DNA from 3 places in the Streptomyces sp. NPDC001970 genome. Region 3 is predicted to be linked to each of the others. Evidence: riboswitches for the same ligand, from Rfam matches in the RefSeq annotation. Region 3 holds a riboswitch; each other region holds the start of a gene.
The links. Region 3 has a riboswitch for cyclic di-AMP ahead of ACWCP0_RS24770 (M23 family metallopeptidase). Riboswitches for the same ligand answer to the same signal wherever they lie in the genome.
Positions count from the first base shown of each region.

Region 1: linked by a shared signal. The riboswitch ahead of ACWCP0_RS22445 (M23 family metallopeptidase) and the one ahead of ACWCP0_RS24770 (M23 family metallopeptidase) in region 3 are both predicted to bind cyclic di-AMP.
Region 2: linked by a shared signal. The riboswitch ahead of ACWCP0_RS12915 (transglycosylase family protein) and the one ahead of ACWCP0_RS24770 (M23 family metallopeptidase) in region 3 are both predicted to bind cyclic di-AMP.

Region 1 is NZ_JBSFDW010000018.1:151,801-157,987, forward strand. Features, by position in the region: gene ACWCP0_RS22435 (tyrosine-protein phosphatase) at 1-457, opposite strand, end outside; gene ACWCP0_RS22440 (alpha-galactosidase) at 627-2,729, shown strand; cyclic di-AMP (ydaO/yuaA leader) riboswitch at 3,061-3,218, shown strand; gene ACWCP0_RS22445 (M23 family metallopeptidase) at 3,223-4,233, shown strand; gene ACWCP0_RS22450 (SGNH/GDSL hydrolase family protein) at 4,411-5,202, shown strand; gene ACWCP0_RS22455 (STM4011 family radical SAM protein) at 5,163-6,056, opposite strand; gene ACWCP0_RS22460 (STM4012 family radical SAM protein) at 6,075-6,187, opposite strand, start outside.
Region 2 is NZ_JBSFDW010000008.1:112,990-119,176, forward strand. Features, by position in the region: gene ACWCP0_RS12900 (DUF501 domain-containing protein) at 1-16, opposite strand, end outside; gene ACWCP0_RS12905 (FtsB family cell division protein) at 60-524, opposite strand; gene eno (phosphopyruvate hydratase) at 604-1,890, opposite strand; gene ACWCP0_RS12915 (transglycosylase family protein) at 2,245-2,907, opposite strand; cyclic di-AMP (ydaO/yuaA leader) riboswitch at 2,911-3,081, opposite strand; gene ACWCP0_RS12920 (LysM peptidoglycan-binding domain-containing protein) at 3,341-4,279, opposite strand; gene ACWCP0_RS12925 (cytochrome P450 family protein) at 4,429-5,694, opposite strand; gene ACWCP0_RS12930 (nucleoside triphosphate pyrophosphohydrolase) at 5,691-6,187, opposite strand, start outside.
Region 3 is NZ_JBSFDW010000022.1:17,617-23,803, reverse strand. Features, by position in the region: gene ACWCP0_RS24795 (FBP domain-containing protein) at 274-762, shown strand; gene ACWCP0_RS24790 (DUF5988 family protein) at 817-1,017, shown strand; tRNA gene ACWCP0_RS24785 (tRNA-Met) at 1,202-1,275, shown strand; gene ACWCP0_RS24780 (MerR family transcriptional regulator) at 1,399-2,148, shown strand; gene ACWCP0_RS24775 (PP2C family protein-serine/threonine phosphatase) at 2,470-3,639, shown strand; cyclic di-AMP (ydaO/yuaA leader) riboswitch at 3,890-4,025, shown strand; gene ACWCP0_RS24770 (M23 family metallopeptidase) at 4,037-5,095, shown strand; gene ACWCP0_RS24765 (PrsW family intramembrane metalloprotease) at 5,351-6,187, opposite strand, start outside.

The DNA of each region.
Region 1 (6,187 bases), on a different contig from region 3:
TGTCATCCGCCAGCGCGTGCAGCACCCGGCTGTGCTCCGCCGTGCGCTCCTTGATGATCATGCGGTAGGAGGCGGACATCCGGTCGGCCGCCTTGCCGTCCGCGAGGATCGACCTGAGCTGCTCGAGGTCGCCGTCGCGGACCATCTTCCAGAATTCGGCGCCGTCGGCAGGGTCGCTGAGCGGGATGTTCACGTTCCGCACGCCGGGCAGCTCGACGTCGAGGCCCTCCAGCTTGTGGTCCGCGGCGTTGCGGAAGTCGAAGATCGTATGGAGCCCGAGCGAGGCGAGGAAGGTGGCGTCGCTCTCGGTGGCGTGCGCGAGGTGGCCGCTGCGGAAGAGCCGTCCGTACTGCACGCGTCGCCCGTCGACGGTAGGCAGTCCGCCCACGTCCCTGAAGTTGCGCACCCCTGCGAGCTCGGGTTCGGTCGACGGGGTCTGGGGCAGCTGCTGCGTCACGGGGGCTCCTCCGTGTCTGCGGTCGGCACTGCTCGCCGACGATGGCGCGCTCCCGACCCTACGACATCGATTCCTCAGGCAATCATCTCGGTTGCGGCGCCAAGACCGTTGCCTCCAGGGACGGTTCCGGTCGATGATGTGCGGACCTGTGTGGATCTGGGGGGTTGCGGTGATCCAGTCGGTCGGTGAGGGGCGCATCTGGCTTCTGTCCGGGCGTACGGGCAGCTACGCGCTGCACGTCACCGACCGCGACGAGCTGCTGCATCTGCACTGGGGACCCCGGATCGGACCGGCCGACGCCGAGGCGCTCGCGGCCCGGCCCCTCCCGCCCTACTGGCCGTTCGAGTCACAGCTCGACGGGCACGAGGAGTACCCGGTCGAGGGCGGCCCCCGCTTCGTACGGCCCGCCCTCTCCGTACGCACGCAGGAGGTGCGCGGCACCGAGTGGCGCTTCGACGACGCCCAGGCGGACGGTGACGAGCTGCGGCTGCGCTTCGTTGACCCGCTGCACGGTCTCGCGCTGACCCTCCACTACCGGATGCGGGACGACTCCGACGTGATCGAGCGCTGGGTCACGGTGGCCCATGCCGGCCAGGGAGCGGCGCTGGAGCTGCTGCGCGCCGACGCCGCCGTGTGGACACTGCCGGGTCGCGACCGGCGCCGGCTCTCGCAGCTGCACGGCCGCTGGGCGGCCGAGTCCCTTCTCGTGCGGTCGGAGCTCACGTACGGCGAGAAGGTGCTCGGGTCGCGTCGCGGGCACACCGGGCACCAGCACCTGCCCTGGGTCGCCGTCGACGACGGTGAGGCCACGGAGGAGACGGGCGAGGTGTACGGCTGTGCGCTCGGCTGGTCGGGATCATGGCGGATCGCCGTCCAGCACCTGCCCGACGGCCGGGTGCAGATCAACGGCGGAGCCGGATACGACGACTCCGGGCTGCTGCTCCTCGCGCCGGGCGAATCATATATTTCGCCCGTATTTGCCGGACTTTGGACGGATGGTGGCTTCGGCGCGGCAAGCCGCGCCTGGCATTCCTGGCAGCTCGCCCATGTCATTCCGGACGCGCGGGCTTCCCGGCCGGTCCTCTACAACTCCTGGGAGGCCACCGGCTTCGACATCTCGGAGGAGCAGCAGCGGGCCCTGGCGCGCCGGGCGGCCGGGATCGGGGTCGAGCTCTTCGTCGTGGACGACGCCTGGTTCGGGCGGCGCACCAGCGACCGGGCCGGGCTCGGCGACTGGACGCCGAATCCGGACCGCTTCCCGCAGGGGCTGAAGCCGCTCGCCGACGAAGTGCACGCGCTGGGCATGCAGTTCGGGATCTGGGTCGAGCCGGAGATGGTCAACGCCGACAGCGATCTCCACCGCGCCCACCCCGAGTGGATCCAGCACCGTCCGGGCCGGGCCCGGACCGAATTCCGCAACCAGCTGGTGCTGAACCTCGCCCGCCAGGACGTCCAGGACCACCTCTGGGAACAGCTGGACGGGCTGCTGGCCTCGGCCCCCATCGACTACGTGAAGTGGGACTTCAACCGCTGCTTCACGGATGCCGGCTGGCCGGGGGAGCCGTACCCCCAGAGGCTCTGGGTCGAGCACGTCGAGGCGCTCTACTCCCTGCTGGACCGGCTGCGGGCGGCGCACCCGGCCGTCGCCTTCGAGTCCTGCTCGGGCGGCGGTGGCCGGATCGACCTGGGGATACTCTCCCGTACCGATCAGGTCTGGACCTCCGACAACACCGATCCGCTGGACCGGCTGGCCATCCAGCACGGCTTCTCGCAGCTGCATCCGGCCCGGGTCATGGCCGCCTGGGTGACGGACAGCCCGAATGTGCAGCTCAACGGCAGGATCAGCTCCCTGCGGTTCCGTTTCGTCAGCGCGATGGCCGGGGTGCTGGGCATCGGCGGCGACCTCGCGCGGTGGAGTGAGGACGAGCTGACCGAGGCCCGCGGCTGGGTGGACCTCTATAAGAAGATCAGGCCGGTCGTGCAGCACGGCGAGCTCCACCGGCTGCGCCCGCCGGAGGGCGGGCTGAGCGCTGTGCAGTACGTGCGCGGCGACGAGGTCATCGTCCTGGCCTGGCTCGAGGCGCAGCGCCACGGGGAGCGGCCGCCCGCGCTCAGGCTGTGCGGGCTCGACCCGGCGGCGGCGTACGAGTGTCTGGACACGGAGACCGTCCACCGGGGTGCGGTGCTGCTGCATCACGGAATGGACACGGGGCTGCGCGGTGATCGCGACGCGGTGGTGCTCCGGCTGAGGCGCAGGTCCGGCCGGATCTGACCCTTCCGCCCTTACGGGCACATCTAGTGGGATTCATGCCTATTGGGGCTTCTGTCCGTATTGAGGCCTTTAGTGGAACACGCCCCGGTTACAAGGGGGATGGGCTCCGTTGCGTGAGCGGGATCATATTCGTGACGTTCTGTTGTCGTGTCCCGCAATCAATTGCCTTTGTCCGCAAGGCAATCACAGATCCGTAATCGACGGAGGGTGACCGGGAATTCCCTGTTGTCGCTACCTGGGTGAATGCCGGGTTAATGAGGTGGCTTGTTCCCGTCGACCGGCTCCCTTAAGTTCGCCGCAATCCGGTCGGACCGCCTAATCCTGCCGCCGACCGGAATACGCACCCACCCCCACGCGTGGCAGGAGCGGGGGACCCAGGTAGAACGCCGACCGGAGTTCCGGACGGCTAGGGGTCAAGCCGCACACCTCGCGGCCGGGCGTCTCCAGCCCGCACCCGACAGCTCACCTCGTAGGCGCCGGAGAGGAATTCGCCATGCCCAAGGGCAAGCATCGTCGTCCGAGGACCAACCCCATCTCGCGCGGATTCGTCGCCGCGGGCACGGGTGGTGCCGCCATCGCACTCCCCCTGATCGGCGCCGCGGGTGCGCACGCCGCGGACACGTCCGCGCCCACCGTCACCCCCGAGCGCGTCGCCACCGTCGCCCAGAAGGCCGCCGCCCCCCAGGCGGACCGGACGGGGAAGGCGGCCAAGACCTACACGGTCGTGTCCGGTGACTACCTGTCGAAGATCGCCGTGGAGCAGGACGTCCGGGGCGGCTGGAAGAAGCTGTACGCGGACAACCGCGAAGCCGTCGGCGAGAACCCGTCGCTCATCCACCCGGGTCTCAAGCTCACGCTCGGCGCCAAGGCCCAGGCGAAGGCTCCGGCCGAGGCCCCCGCCAAGGAGAAGACGAAGGCGAAGGCGTCGAAGGCCGAGGCGCCCGCCAAGGCCGAGGCGCCCGCCAAGGCCGACGCGCGGGCCGAGGCTCCGGCGAAGGCCGAACGCACGCAGGTGCGCGCCGAGTCCGGATCCGGTGCCGCCCAGGCCCCCGCCGGTGCCGCTGCCGCCGCCCCTGCCCCCGCCGCGCAGAGCAACTTCTCCGGCTACTTCGCCCCGGTCGACGCGAGCATGACCACCGCCTACCGCACCGCCGGCGCCATGTGGTCCAGCGGTTACCACACCGGTGTCGACTTCGCGGCCCCCACCGGCACCTCCGTCAAGTCGGTCGGCCCCGGCACCGTCGTCTCGGCCGGCTGGGCCGGCGCGTACGGCAACCAGGTCGTCATCCGGCACGACGACGGCACGTACTCGCAGTACGCTCACCTCTCCCAGCTCTCCATCTCGTCCGGCGAGAGCGTCACCGGCGGGCAGCAGATCGGCCTCTCCGGCTCCACCGGCAACTCCACCGGTCCGCACCTGCACTTCGAGATCCGCACCACCCCGAACTACGGCTCGGACATGGACCCGCTCGCCTACCTCCGCCAGTACGGCGTCTCGATCTGAACCTGACGTAACGTCAGCAGCGTCCGCCGCCCTCCGACCTGACCCGGAGGGCGGCGGGCGTGTGTGTGCCGCCATATTCCCGCTGAGCGGAAAACTGACCAGGTGGTCTATCTCACGCCCCGTCAACCCCTCCCTACGGTGGCGTAGGTCACTTAGCGCCGTGAATGATGTCTCGACGTGGCAGACGATTCGAGATCAAGGGAAAACAGGGCATTCGGGTCGTACGCGGCGATCGGTGACAGCTTCACCGAGGGCGTCGGGGACCCCGGACCCGAGGGTCGGTTCGTGGGATGGGCGGATCGCCTGGCGGTCCTGCTCGACGACCGCGCACCGGAGCACACCTTCCGCTACGCCAACCTCGCCGTGCGCGGCCGCCTTCTCGACCAGATCGTGGCGGAACAGGTCCCGCGCGCAAGGGAACTCGCCCCCGACCTGGTGACGTTCTGCGCGGGCGGCAACGACATCATCCGGCCCGGCACCGACCCCGACGACGTCGCCGAGCGCTTCGAACGAGCCGTCGCCGCCCTCACCTCGGCCGTCGGCACCGTCATGGTGACCACCGGCTTCGACACCCGCGGTGTGCCCGTGCTGCGCCACCTGCGCGGCAAGATCGCCACGTACACCGCGCACGTCCGCGCCATCGCCGACCGCTACGACTGCCCGGTCCTCGACCTCTGGTCGCTCAAGTCCGTCCAGGACAGGCGCGCCTGGGACGACGACCGGCTGCATCTGTCCCCCGAGGGACACACGCGCGTGGCGCTCCGCGCCGCCCAGGTCCTCGGCTTCCACGTCCCCGTCGACCCGGACCAGCCATGGCCCCCGCTGCCGCCGCGCGGCACGCTCGAGGTCCGGCGCGACGACATCCACTGGGCGCGCGAGTACCTCGCCCCGTGGATCGGCAGGCGGCTGCGGGGCGAGTCCTCCGGTGATCACGTGGAGCCGAAGCGTCCTGATCTGCTTCCGCTGTGAACCCTCCCGTTCGCGGCGGCGGGGATCCGCTCCAGGACCCCGCCCGCGAACAGGTCGTACAGCGGCAGCGACTCCAGATGGACGTATCCGATGTGGCAGTCGCACACGGCGAGCGGACACGGCCGGGGCCGAAGTGCCGCCCGGTACGAGCCGTCGTAGAGATTGCCGAGCTCGGAACGGACGAAGTGGCAGCGCCGCACCGTCCCGTCCCCGTCCACCGAGATCACCGACTCGCCCGTGCGGCACGGCAGCCCGGCCGAGCGGTGCGGATGGCGGCTGTACGGGAAGAGGGGGTCGAGGGCCGTCCAGCGGTCGGCCTCCTGGTCGGTGTACGTGCGCCCCTCGGCCGCGTTGACCCACAGATACACATGCGGGGGAAGATCGGCCCGGAGCCGGCGCGCCTGCTCCAGATGCTCCTCGAAGCCGACGATCCCGACGCTGAACCGGACGCCCCGGTCGGTCAGTTCACGACATTTGCCGAGGAAGCGGTCGTACGGCGTCTGGCCCGGGTGGTACGTGCACCACAGCGCCAGCGTGCCCGTGTCGGCGTCCGCGAGCCAGTCGGTGCGGCAGCTCAGATTGGTCTGGATGGCGACTCTGCGGATGTGCGGCAGCCGGGACAGCCCGGCCAGGGTGCGCCGGTACCAGGAGCGGACCAGACCCTCGCCCCACGGGGTGAACAGCACCGACAGACGGTCGTCCGTCCGCTCCGCCGCCCAGTCCGCGAAGCGCTCCAGCGCCAGCCGGTCCGCGCGCAACTGCTCCCGGCTGTCTCGGCGCTTGGCGAACGGGCAGTAGGGGCAGTCGTAGTCGCAGGAGGCGAGCGGCCCCCGGTACAGGATCGTCAGATCCACCTGATTCTCACCCCTTCGTCACTTGAGCTCGTACGCGACCATCGCGGCGCGTACGGCGGGTGAGAACAGCTCCGGGCCGAGCGCGTCCGAGTACGCAAGCCCTTCCGGTGTCAGCCGCAGCAGGCCGTCGC
Region 2 (6,187 bases), on a different contig from region 3:
GAGGGGGCGTGTCCATATATATGTGTCCGTACGTCTCTTCGTTCGTTTTCGTGACTTCGCTAGCGGCCCGCGTCCGCGTGGTCGACGCCGTCCCATACGTTCGAGTACCAGGGACGGGCGGCGCCGCCGTCCTCGGCGCGGGGCTGCCGGCCGGCCCGCGGGTCGATCACGGTGTAGCCCGTCTCGCCCGGCAGGACCATGTGCAGATGCTCGCGCGCCAGACGCATGATGTACGCGTCGTCCTGCAGCCGCGCCTTCTCGTCGCGCAGCTGCTCCACGCGTACGCGCGCGGCGGCGGCGAGCCGCTCCTGCTCGGCGATGTCGTTCCGCTGCGACACGTACTGCCGCATCGGGTACGCGAGCGCGACGATCAGAGAGCAGACCACCAGCGCGAGGAAGGCCGCCCGGCCGGTGAGCCGGGAGCGGCGGGCCTGGCGGCGGTTCTGCGAGCGGTAGACGCGGGCGGCGGTCTGCTCGCCGAGCAGCCGCAGTCGGGTCGCGGTGGAGAACCGGTCCCGGGCCATGTGCGCGCCTCCCCATTACGTACGTACGTCCCCGCACACGGTACGGGACCGGGTGCGGGGACGTACGGAAGCGGGGGTGTCAGCCCTTGAAGCGCGGGAAGGCGCTGCGGCCCGCGTACACCGCCGCGTCGTCGAGGATCTCCTCGATGCGCAGCAGCTGGTTGTACTTGGCGACGCGCTCGGAACGGGCCGGGGCGCCGGTCTTGATCTGGCCGCAGTTGGTGGCGACGGCCAGGTCGGCGATGGTGACGTCCTCGGTCTCGCCGGAGCGGTGGGACATCATGCACTTGAAGCCGTTGCGCTGGGCCAGCTCGACGGCGTCCAGGGTCTCGGTCAGCGAACCGATCTGGTTGACCTTGACCAGCAGCGCGTTCGCGGCGCCGTCCTCGATGCCACGGGCGAGGCGCTCCGGGTTGGTGACGAACAGGTCGTCGCCGACCAGCTGCACCTTGGCGCCGAGCTTGTCGGTGATGACCTTCCAGCCGGCCCAGTCGTCCTCGAACAGCGGGTCCTCGATCGACACGAGCGGGTACGCGGCGACGAGCTCCTCGTAGTACTCGGTCATCTCGGCGGCGGAGCGCTCCTTGCCCTCGAAGAGGTACTTGCCGTCCTTGTAGAACTCGGAGGCGGCGACGTCGAGCGCGAGGGCGATGTCCTTGCCGGGCGCGTAACCGGCCTGCTTGACGGCCTCGAGGATGAGGTCGAGGGCCTCGCGGTTCGAGTTCAGGTTCGGGGCGAAGCCGCCCTCGTCACCGAGACCGGTGGAGAGACCGCGCTCCTTCAGGACCTTCTTGAGGGTGTGGTAGACCTCGGTGCCCCAGCGCAGCGCCTCGGAGAAGGACTCCGCGCCGATCGGGGCGATCATGAACTCCTGGATGTCCACGTTGGAGTCGGCGTGCGAGCCGCCGTTCAGGATGTTCATCATCGGCACCGGCAGGAGGTGCGCGTTCGGGCCGCCCAGGTAGCGGAAGAGGGGGAGGTCCGAGGCCTCGGAGGCGGCGTGGGCGACGGCCAGCGAGACGCCGAGGATGGCGTTGGCACCGAGGGACGCCTTGTTGTCGGTGGCGTCCAGGTCGAACATCGCCTGGTCGATCAGGCGCTGCTCGGTGGCGTCGTACCCGACGAGCTCGGGGCCGATCTGCTCGATGACGGCGAGGACGGCCTTCTCCACGCCCTTGCCCTGGTAGCGGTTCGGGTCTCCGTCACGGAGCTCAATGGCCTCGAACGCACCGGTGGAGGCGCCGGAGGGCACAGCAGCACGGCCGGTGCTGCCGTCGTCGAGGCCGACCTCGACCTCGACCGTGGGGTTGCCTCGGGAGTCCAGGATTTCCCGGGCTACGACGACGTCGATGGACGGCACGAGCATCTCCTTCTGGGATGTGACGCTGAATGTGACGCAAGCGGTGCAGGGTCGCTTCGGCCTTGCGACATGAGCCTATCCGGCCCGGGGGCATCGGCCGGTCGGTGCCCGCCCCGTGGGACGAAAAAGGGAAGGAAACAGACAGAAACCCCGGCCTGGGGGCACCTCCCGCGCCCGCAGGGCTGCGGGGGAGCGTACGGGGGGAAGGTGCGCCGGGCCGGGGTGGCTGGGGGACGGGGGTGCGTGCGTCCGGTGGTCCGCCGGGTCCACCGGGGTAAGGGAGCCCCTAGGGGACTACGGGCGTCCCGGGAGTCCGGGTCGGGGAGCCCCGGAGCCGGGATCGGTCCCGGAGCCGGGCCGTCAGCTCAGGTGGAGCTTCTGGCCGGGGTGAATGACGTCCGCGTCGTCGATGACGTCCTTGTTCAGGTCGAACAGCTTCTTCCAGCCGCCCTTGACGTTCTCGGTCCCGGCGATCCTGCTGAGCGTGTCGCCGGCCTTGACCGTGTACTCGCCGTCGCCCTTCTTGACCGGGGCGGCCGCGCGAGCGGAGCGCGTGGTCGGGGCCTCGGCGCGCTTCGGCGCCGGGGCGGGGGTCTCGGCCTTGGGCGCGGCGGGCTTCGGGGCGGCCTCCGCGGCGCCACCGGTGTACGCGGCGTTGGACAGGCCCACGCCGCAGTGCGGCCACGCGCCCTTGCCCTGGCCGGCGAGGACCTTCTCGGCGACCGCGATCTGCTGCGACCTCGAGGCCTGGTCGGCGGAGGCCGCGTACGCCGTGCCGCCGTACGCGGCCCAGGTGGAGGCCGAGAACTGCAGACCGCCGTAGTAGCCGTTGCCCGTGTTGATGGACCAGTTGCCGCCGGACTCGCACTGGGCGACCGCGTCCCACTCGGAGGCGGTGGCGGCGGACGCCGTACCGGTCACGACGAGCGGCGCGGCTATCGCGGCACCGGTGACACCGGCGAGCGTTGCGAGGCGGATCGCCTTGGACGGGCGGCGGTGCGTGCCCTTGCCGGAAAGCAGCATGAAGTTTCCCCTCACCGACGCCTACGAGGTGAGCTGTCGGGTTCGGGCCAAGTGAGTTGCCCGGCCACGCGCGACCATTGCGCGCGGCTTCACCCCAAGCCGTGACCGTCCCTCATGGGGCGGACGCGGCACCTACCTTGGGTCCCCCGCTCCTGCCTACGGCGCTTGACGCGACGACTGTTCCCTTCGACCGACGGCAGGATTCGGCGTGACGGTCGACGGGGCCCGCGGTGGCGAGCGGTTCAGACCGTAAACGCACTTCTCCCCGATGTTCAAAGTCGAACATCGGGGAGAAAACGCCCTTACCTGCCCTGGACAGATGTCCGTTTTCGCAGGTGGGAGGCGGGTTGACCGGACTTGGCAGACGTAACACGCCAGTTGACCGGAAGAGACTCATGTCTCACTTGCGCAGAAGTGGACATAAGTACCCTAACTACTTCTTCAACTGCTTCTCCTTCAGGCCCAGATCGAGACTCTGGCCAGGGAGGATGAGGTCCGGGTCGGAGCCGACGGTCTCCTGGTTCGCTTCGTACAGAGCGGGCCAGCCGCCGGGCACCTCGTTCGCGTCCGCGATCGCCCACAGGTTGTCGCCGGGGCGGACGGTGTACCCATCTGCCGCAGCAGCGCCGTCTCGTGCCGATGCGTCATCCCGTGAGGCATGTCGACCGGATTCGCGATCATTGACCGAATTGCCCGCCTGATCCTCCTCGGCGGCAGAACCGCGGTGCTTGCCGGAGCCGCCCTCGGCGTCCGCGCCCTCGGTCACGTCCCGGGTGGACGCCGTCGACTCGGGGGTGGCGGACGGCTCGGTGGACGCCCCGCCCGAGGGCTTCCCGGACTGGTTGGGCGCAGGCGAGGCCGGACCGGAGGGCGGGGTCGAGGCGTCGGCCCCGTCGCCGAACGACGGCGGGTCCACCTCCTCGTCCGCCGAGCCGGTCGAGTCGCCCTTGGTGTTCGCGCCGGGCGTCAGCCCGGGGTCGACCTTGGCCTTGCCGCCGTCGATCGCGAGGCCGGTGATCACGGCGCAGCTCGCCCATGCCGACGGGCCCTGGGCGGCGAGCACCTTCTCGGCGACCGCGATCTGCTGCGAACGGCTGGCGAGGTCGGCGCGCGGCGCGTACGCCGTACCGCCGAACTCCTCCCACGTGTCCTGGGAGAGCTGCAGTCCGCCGTAGTAGCCGTTGCCGAGATCGGCGCTCCACATGCCACCGCTCTCGCAGTCCGCGACGCGGTCCCAGGTGGTGGCGTCGGCGGCGGTGGCGGAGCCCGCGCCCAGCAGCGGGATGGCGATGGCCGAGCCGGTCACTCCTGCGGCGACGACGAGGGCGGGAGCCTGGCGGGGGCGGCGGTGTCGACCGTTCCCGGAGAGCATGCGCGTGACCTTCCGTGTGACTGCAGGGGACCGGTGAGCCCCCAGGGGACCGAGGAGTCCCGAGTTGACGGTGAACGTAGCCGCATTCGAACGTCAGTCACAAGTCGATGCAGCGGAGATCACGTGAAAGTCACAGAGTTGATGGGCCGTCAGCTCGTTTGAGAAGTGAACCGAACGGGCAAGGTGCGCAATCCGCGCATGATGAGCCCCCCACGCCACCGCAATTCGGACGGATCGACCGCAAGTTGCAAGTCGGGCAGACGGGTCAGCAGCGTCGCCAGCGCGGTCTGCCCCTCCAGGCGGGCGAGCGGCGCACCGAGACAGTAGTGGATGCCGTGCCCGTACCCGAGGTGCTGGTTGTCCCGGCGCGCAAGATCGAGGACGTCAGGATCGGGGAACCGGTCCGGGTCGCGGTCCGCCGCCGCGAGGACGACGAGGACCGGGTCGCCGACGCCGATGTCCTGCCCGCCCAGGGTCAGCGACTCGGTGGCGAACCGCCACGTGGCCAGCTCCACGGGGCCGTCGAAGCGCAGGAGCTCCTCGACGCCGGTCTCGAGGAGCGTGGAGTCGCCGGCGGCGAGGGACGCCTGGAGCCGCGCCCGCTGCTCCGGATGCCGCAGCAGCGCGTACACACCGTTCCCGATGAGATTGACGGTCGTCTCGAAGCCGGCGAAGAGCAGGATGAAGGCCATGGCGGCGGCCTCGTTCTCGGTGAGGTGCTCGCCGTGGTCGGAGGCCTTGATGAGCCCGGAGATCAGGTCGTCGCCCGGCGCTTCCCGCTTCCGGTGGATCAGCTCGGCCAGATAGCCGCGCATCTTCTTCACCGACCGTGCGACCCCGCCGCGCGGCCCGCCGCCGTGCCGGATCATCATCCCCGCCCAGTCCCGGAAGTCGTCCTGGTCCTCCGGCGGGACGCCGAGCATGTCGCAGATCGCGTAGATGGGCAGCGGGAACGCGAACTCGTGGATGAGGTCGGCCTCTCCCTGAGCCGCGCCGTGCTGTTTCGCGACGATCGTGTCGATGAGCCGGTCCGTCAGCTCCTGTACGCGCGGCGCGAATTCGGCGACGCGGCGCGGCGTGAACGCCTTCGACACCAGCCGGCGGAGCCGGGTGTGGTCGGGCGGGTCGATGTTCAGCAGATGCGTCATCAGCTCCGCCTTGCGCTCGCCCGGGATGCCCGTCTTGCCCTTCGCGTGCGCCGGCTCGTCGTGATGCGCGGGATTCTTGCTGAGCCGCTGGTCCGCGAGCGCCTGCCGCGCATCGCCGTACCGGGTCACCAGCCAGGCCTCCACCCCGCTGGGCAGCCGGGTCCTGTGCACGGGCGCGTGCTCGCGCAGCCAGGCGTAGGCGGGGTAGGGATCGGTGGCGAACTCCCAGGTGAAGAGTTCGGGAGGTTCGGGGGCGGCGTCGTTCACCCCTCGACGTTAGCCCGGTCCTCGGCGGCCCGGATCGCGTCGCGGTACGCACGGGCCGCGGCCCGCAGCGCGGCCTCCGGGTCGTGCCCGTCGGCCTCGGCCCGTACGGCCATGGCGAGCAGCTCGTACCCGATGCCGCGGTCGCCGCGGTCGCCGTCGCCGGTCGGCAGCTCCACGTCGAGCCCGGCCGTCCGGACGCGGCTCGCCAGCTTCGCGGACAGGGCGAGACCGGGCTGGCCGAGCGGGATGCCGTCGGTCACGGACTCCCGCTGCTTCTCGACGGCCTTCGTGCGCAGCCAGTGGGCCTTGACGTCCTCGGGGGTCTCGGCGTCCGCGTCGCCGAAGACGTGCGGGTGGCGGTGGATCAGCTTGTCGACGATCGTCCCGGCCACGTCGTCGATCGAGAACGGCTCGTCCGCATCCTCCTGCGCGATGCGCGCGTGGAAGACGACCTGCAGCAGCACGTCGCCGAGCTCCTCGCGCAGCTCGTCGC
Region 3 (6,187 bases):
CGCCGGGCGATCCTGACGGGCGTCCCTGTCGCCGACGCGGCGCGTCGGCGTGGACACCGTGACGCCGCCGGACCCGGCCCGTCCGCCAGGTCCACCGCCGTTTCCCCCACCGGTCACCCGGCCACCCGGCCACCCGGTCACCCAGTCACCCGGCCACCCGGTCGCCTCGCCCCCGTCAGGCCGGCGCGAGTCGACATGAGGAGCGGGCGCCCTCTGTGCCTAGATGCATTAATTATTTGCCTAATGCCTTTAGGGAAGCTTAGCGTCGGAGGCATGAAGGCACTGACCGAACAGGACATCCGCGCGTCGTTCGTCAACTGCTCGAAGGGTGAGGCCAAACGGCTGGCCGTCCCGCGCGATCTCGCCGAGCAGCCCTGGGGCGACCTCGACTTCCTGGGGTGGCGTGATCCCGCCGCGCCCGACCGGAGCTATGTCGTAGCCGAGCGGGACGGCCGGATCGTCGGGGTGTCCCTGCGCTTCCCGTCCCGGCAGCGCGGCCATCTGCACCGCAGCATGTGCTCCCTGTGTCTGACGACCCACCCGGGAGGCGGCGTCTCGCTCATGGCCGCCCGCAGGACCGGCCAGGCGGGCCGCGACGGGAACTCCGTCGGCCTCTACATGTGCACCGACCTCGACTGCTCCCTCTATGTACGCGGCAAGAAGCAGTCGGTGCCCGGCGGGCGCCTCCAGGAGTCGCTCACAGTGGAGGAGCAGATCGAGCGCACCAGGGGGAATCTCCATGCGTTCCTCGATCGGCTGTGACCCGACGTGATCCGACAAGGTGCATCGGGTGCCAGTCGCGGGAAAACTGGACTTATGACTAGCAAGGCACTCCTGGAGGGTGGCCCGGAGGATCTGTCAGGACAGATCGTGCCGATCACCCCTCCCGGACAGGAGCTGAAGATTCCGCACCGCGGCGGGTACGAGCACTTCAAGGTCACGTCGCGCCATGAGGACAGCCCGGAGGGGCGGCTGCCCGTGTACGAATGGTGGGAGCGCACGGAAGTCGCCGAGTAGGCCCCGCGGCCCGCGGGACGTGGACGTGAGGGACCCGGTCGGGCGCCCGGTACAGGCCGGGCCCTGCCGGTGTGATGGGGGTTGTCCTGAGCTGCCCGGCAGCCGCACAGGAGCCGCCCGGGGCACCCCGCGACCGTAAATGGAGTGGATCTTGCTCCTGATGGCGTAAGGTGGTGTTCACCGACGCGGGGTGGAGCAGCTCGGTAGCTCGCTGGGCTCATAACCCAGAGGTCGCAGGTTCAAATCCTGTCCCCGCTACTCAAGGCCGAAGGCCCGGATCCTGATGGATCCGGGCCTTCGGTGCGTCTGGGTCCGGCCGCGCCGGGCACAGCCCTCTCGCCGCTTGACCTTTACGTAACGTCAAGTTCTAGCGTGAAGGGCATGGAGTGGTCGATCCAGGAAATCGCCAGGAAAGCCGGTACGACGAGCCGCACGCTCAGGCACTACGGGGAGCTGGGGCTGCTCGTGCCGAGCCGGATCGGCAGCAACGGCTACCGCTACTACGACCAGGACGCCCTGATCCGGCTGCAGCGCATTCTGCTGCTCCGCGAGCTGGGGCTCGGGCTGCCGGCGATCGCGCAGGTCCTGGAAGGACAGCGGGACACGGCCGCCGCCCTGCGCACCCATCTGAGGCTGCTGGAGCAGGAGCGGGAGCGCATCGGGCGGCAGATCGCCTCGGTGCGGACCACTCTCGACCGCACGGAGAGAGGAGAGGAACTCATGGCGGAAGAAGTCTTCGACGGCTTCGATCACACCCAGTACGAGGAGGAGGTCACCGAGCGCTGGGGCCGAGACGCATACGAGAAGGGCGACCGCTGGTGGCGTTCGCTCAGCGCCCAGGAGAAGCAGGCCTTCCAGGACCGGCAGGCCGGGATCGCCCGTGACTTCGGCCAGGCGCTCAAGGACGGGCTCGCAGCGGACAGCGACGAGGTGCAGGCGATCGCGCAGCGGCATTTCGAGTGGCTGTCGGTGACGGTCGCGCCGACGAAGTCGTACGTCATCGGGCTCGGCGAGATGTACGTCGCCGACCCGCGCTTCGCGGCGAACTACGACCGGTACGGCGAGGGCGCGGCGGCGTTCGTTCGCGACGCGATGAAGGTGTACGCGGAGCACAACCTCAGCGACGACTAGCAACGGCCGGCGCGGACTGCCGCGCAGTCCCACGCAGTCCCACGCAGGCCCACGAAGGCCGCGAAGGCCCGCGACAGGCCGCGACGGGTGACGGCGGACGACGGCCGCGCCCGACCGAGACCCGTTGTTCCTGAGGTCACCAGGAGGGCCCCCTGGTGGCCGGCGGCCCGGGCCGTCCGCCCGGTGGACGTGGGACCCCGGACGCAGACCCGGGAGCTAGCCCGGTTGGCCGACGGCGATTCGCTGCGCGGCGCGGCTCCGGCCAGCCTGGGTGGGGCACGGTAGGTCCGCCCCGTGGGCGGACCGGGCAGGAGACCATTGGTGGGGCAGCGAACAGGCGACAGCGACGACGGCATCGGCGATGACGGCGCCGCGCCGCGCCGGGACGGCGGCCGCCGGATCGTCCGGGTGCTGCCCGTGGTGCTGATCGTCGGCGGGATCTTCTACGATCTGGCCACCCCCGCGACGTACACCGCATCGCCCCTCTTCGCCGCGTCGCCGCTGGTGGCCGCCCCCTTCTTCACCCCGCTGTACACCCTGCTGGTCGGCATCGGTGCTGTCGCGGCCGTGCTGGGGCTGCGGTCGTACAACGGCACGCTCGGCCAGATCCCGTCGGTGACCGAGCTGCTGACCGTGTTCACCGTCGCCGTGCTGGCTCTCTACCTCAACCGGGTCGTACACCAGGGCAGCGAGCGCCTGGCCTCCGCGCGCGAGATCGCGGAGGCCGCCCAGCGGGCGGTGCTGCCCTCGCCCGCCGAGCGGATCGGCGGGCTGCAGATCGCCGCGCGGTACGAGGCGGCGCGTGCGGACGCGTTCATCGGCGGGGACCTTTTCGCCGCGCAGGACACTCCGTACGGGGTGCGGCTGGTGGTCGGGGATGTACGGGGGAAGGGGCTGAACGCGGTCGGGGCGGTAGCCATCGCGCTGGGGGCGTTCCGGGAGGCGGCCGAGCAGGAGCCCTCCCTGGAGGGGGTCGCGCAGCGGCTGGAGCGGGCGCTGAAGAGAGGTGGCACGCGGCGCTCGGAGCCCGACGTGTTCGAGGGGTTCACCACGGCCCTGCTCGCCGAGATCCCGCGCGGCGACGGGCGGGTGCGGGTGGTCAACCGGGGCCATCCGCCGCCGCTCGTGCTGCACGAGGACGGCGTGCTGGACGTACTGGAGCCGAGCGAGCCGGCGCTACCGCTCGGCATGGGCGATCTCGGGACCTGGCCGGACCGGGTGGACGAGGCGGTGTTTCCGGCCGGGGCCACGCTGCTGCTCTACACGGACGGGTTGTCCGAGGCGCGTGACGCGCACGGCACCTTCTACGATCCGCGCGAGCGGCTGAGCGGCCGGATCTTCCCCGGCCCCGAGGAACTGCTGGACGCGGTGGTCGCCGACGTGCAGCGGCACACGAACGGCGGGTCGGCGGACGACATGGCGCTGCTGGCGGTCAGCCGGCCGGGGGAGCGGCAGCCGGAGCGGCGCCGCACGATGCCGGTGGTTCCCTGAATCGCCCACGGTTCCTCCGATCGCGACGGAACGTAATCGAAAGGGAGCCCTCCGCATAACATTTGATGCACCGTCAGAAATTGTGGGGTAGGTGAGGTGGAGTCAACTCGCCCGATTCCCCCCTCTTGCGCACGGAAAGTCCAGGGCAAAGTCGTTAACGATCAGTGGGAACGGCTTGGAATACGGCCCCGGTGTCTATTAACGTTCGATAACGCAGCGCGGTCGTCCCAGCCGTCGCAAGAGACGGCACCGTGCGCACGCGCCGAATTCCGCAAGGGAACCGGGGAACCACCAATTGGGGTGAATCGGGCACTTTATGGTGCTCGTAGGAGACCTTCCTGCTCCGAACCCGTCAGCTAACCCGGTAGGCGAGAAGGAAGGAAAGGAGCACGCCTCCGTGGCGTCCAACGAGCCTGCCCTCCAAGAGCCTCCCACCACCGAATGGTTCCCTGCCGGCGAGTGGGTCCCCACCGCCGGCGCGGAGGAGTGGAACCCGACCGAGGAGTCCGTCCGCCCGGTCCGAGGCAGGCACCGCGTCGTCAAGCAGCGCAACGGACTCGCCCGGAGCTCCACCGTCCTCGGAGTCGGCGTCATCGCCGCGGTCGGCGCCGGCGGCATGGCCACCGCGCAGGACAAGCCCGCCGTCTCCATATCCCTGCCCGACACCATCACGGACAACCTCCCGGACGCCAAGTCGCTGCCGGGCGTGGGCTCCCTGATGTCGGACGAGTCCGACGAGCAGGACGGCAACGGGAACGCGGCGCCGCTCACGGCGCTCTCCGTCGCCGACACGTCGTCCGCCACGGACGGCGGGGAGAACGTGGCCGGCGCGGGCGAGGCACTGCGCGCCCGCATCCTCCAGCAGGCCGAGCAGCAGCAGGCCGAGGCCGACGCCGAGGCGAAGGCTGCCGCGGAGAAGGCCGCCGCCGAGAAGGCGGCCGCCGAGGCGAAGGCCCAGCAGACCGAGGCCGAGGCCGAGGCCGCGGAGGCGAAGCGGCTGGCCGAGGAGGAGGCTGCGCGCAAGGCGGAGGCCGAGCGGCTCGCCAAGCTCGCCGCGAGCTACTCCCTGCCGACGTCCTCTTACACGATCACCTCGACCTTCGGCCAGGCCGGCTCCATGTGGTCCTCCGGCTACCACACCGGCCTCGACTTCGCGGCGCCCACGGGTACGCCGGCGAAGGCCGTGCACGGAGGCACCGTCAAGTCGGCGGGCTGGTCCGGGTCCTACGGCTACCGCGTGGTGCTGGAGCTCGAGGACGGCACCGAGATCTGGTACGCGCATCTGTCCTCGATGACCGTGTCCGCCGGACAGACGGTCACCACCGGCGAGACGATCGGCCGAGTCGGCGCCACCGGCAATGTCACCGGACCGCATCTGCACCTCGAGGTGCACACCGCGGGCGGCACCGGGATCGACCCGGCGGCGTGGCTGCGCGACAAGGGCCAGAGCATCTGATTCACCGCTTCGGCGGTTCGGCGCTTCGACGGTTCGTGATGCGTCGAAGCGCCGATGCCCCGATGCGTCGTACCACTCTCGGCGTCCGGCGTCCGGCGTCCGGCGTCCGGCGTTCGCGTCCACGGTCACCCTGCACGTCACTTTTCACGCTCACATGCTTCGCCCGATTCCGGGCGTCCTGTTCCGGGCGTTTCCTCGCGCTCGTACGACCCCGGCAGCCCTGGCGGCACCCCCCCCGACGTCAGGGCTGTCGGCCTATCCCCGGTACGGGTTGTAGCCCCCGTAGTCCCGGTACGGTGCCGGAGCCGGAGCCGGAGCCGGAGCCGGAAGCAAGACGCTGCCCGACGCCTGGGCCGCGTACGTCAGCGCCGGGGACGCGACGTGCTTGCGCTGCCAGAGGTGGTGGAGCAGTTCCTGCTCGCGGGCGACGAAGTCCGGGCCCGCCGTGCCGCGGTGGGCGCGGTGGCGCAGGAAGGCGAGGGAGGTCGCGAAGGCCTCGTACTCGGACACGGCGCGGGCGGCCGCGGGGCCGTGGGTGCGGCCCGCCATGTCGCGGGCCATCGTGCGCGCCCGCATGGAGGACAGGGCGAGCGGCTCGGCGGGGGAGAGCCAGCCCGCCGCGGCGTACGCGGGGAGCTGGGCCGCGACCGTGCGGAGCTCACGCTGCCGGGTCCAGACCGCCAGCCAGGTCAGCAGCCCGAAGGCCGGGACCATGAACGCCGCGTACACCGCGTAGAAGCCCCACGGGCCGAACACCCCCGAGCCGTTCCACAGCGCATGCATGCCCATCGCCAGCGCGAGGCCGAGCAGCGGCAGCGCGGTCCTGCGGAACCTCCGCCGCCGTGCCGTGATCGCCGCGACGCCGAAGCCGATGCCGGTCAGCACCGTGAAGAGCGGATGGGCGAACGGCGACATCACGATCCGTACGAAGAAGGTCGCCGCGGTGACGGACGCGAAGCCCGAGTGGCCGAACTCCTGGTCCTCGCCGAACGCATTGCCGAGATAGAGGATGTTCTCGGTGAAGGCGAAGCCGGTCGCCGTGAATCCGGCCACGACGACACCGTCGACGATCCCCGTGAAGTCCCGGCGCCG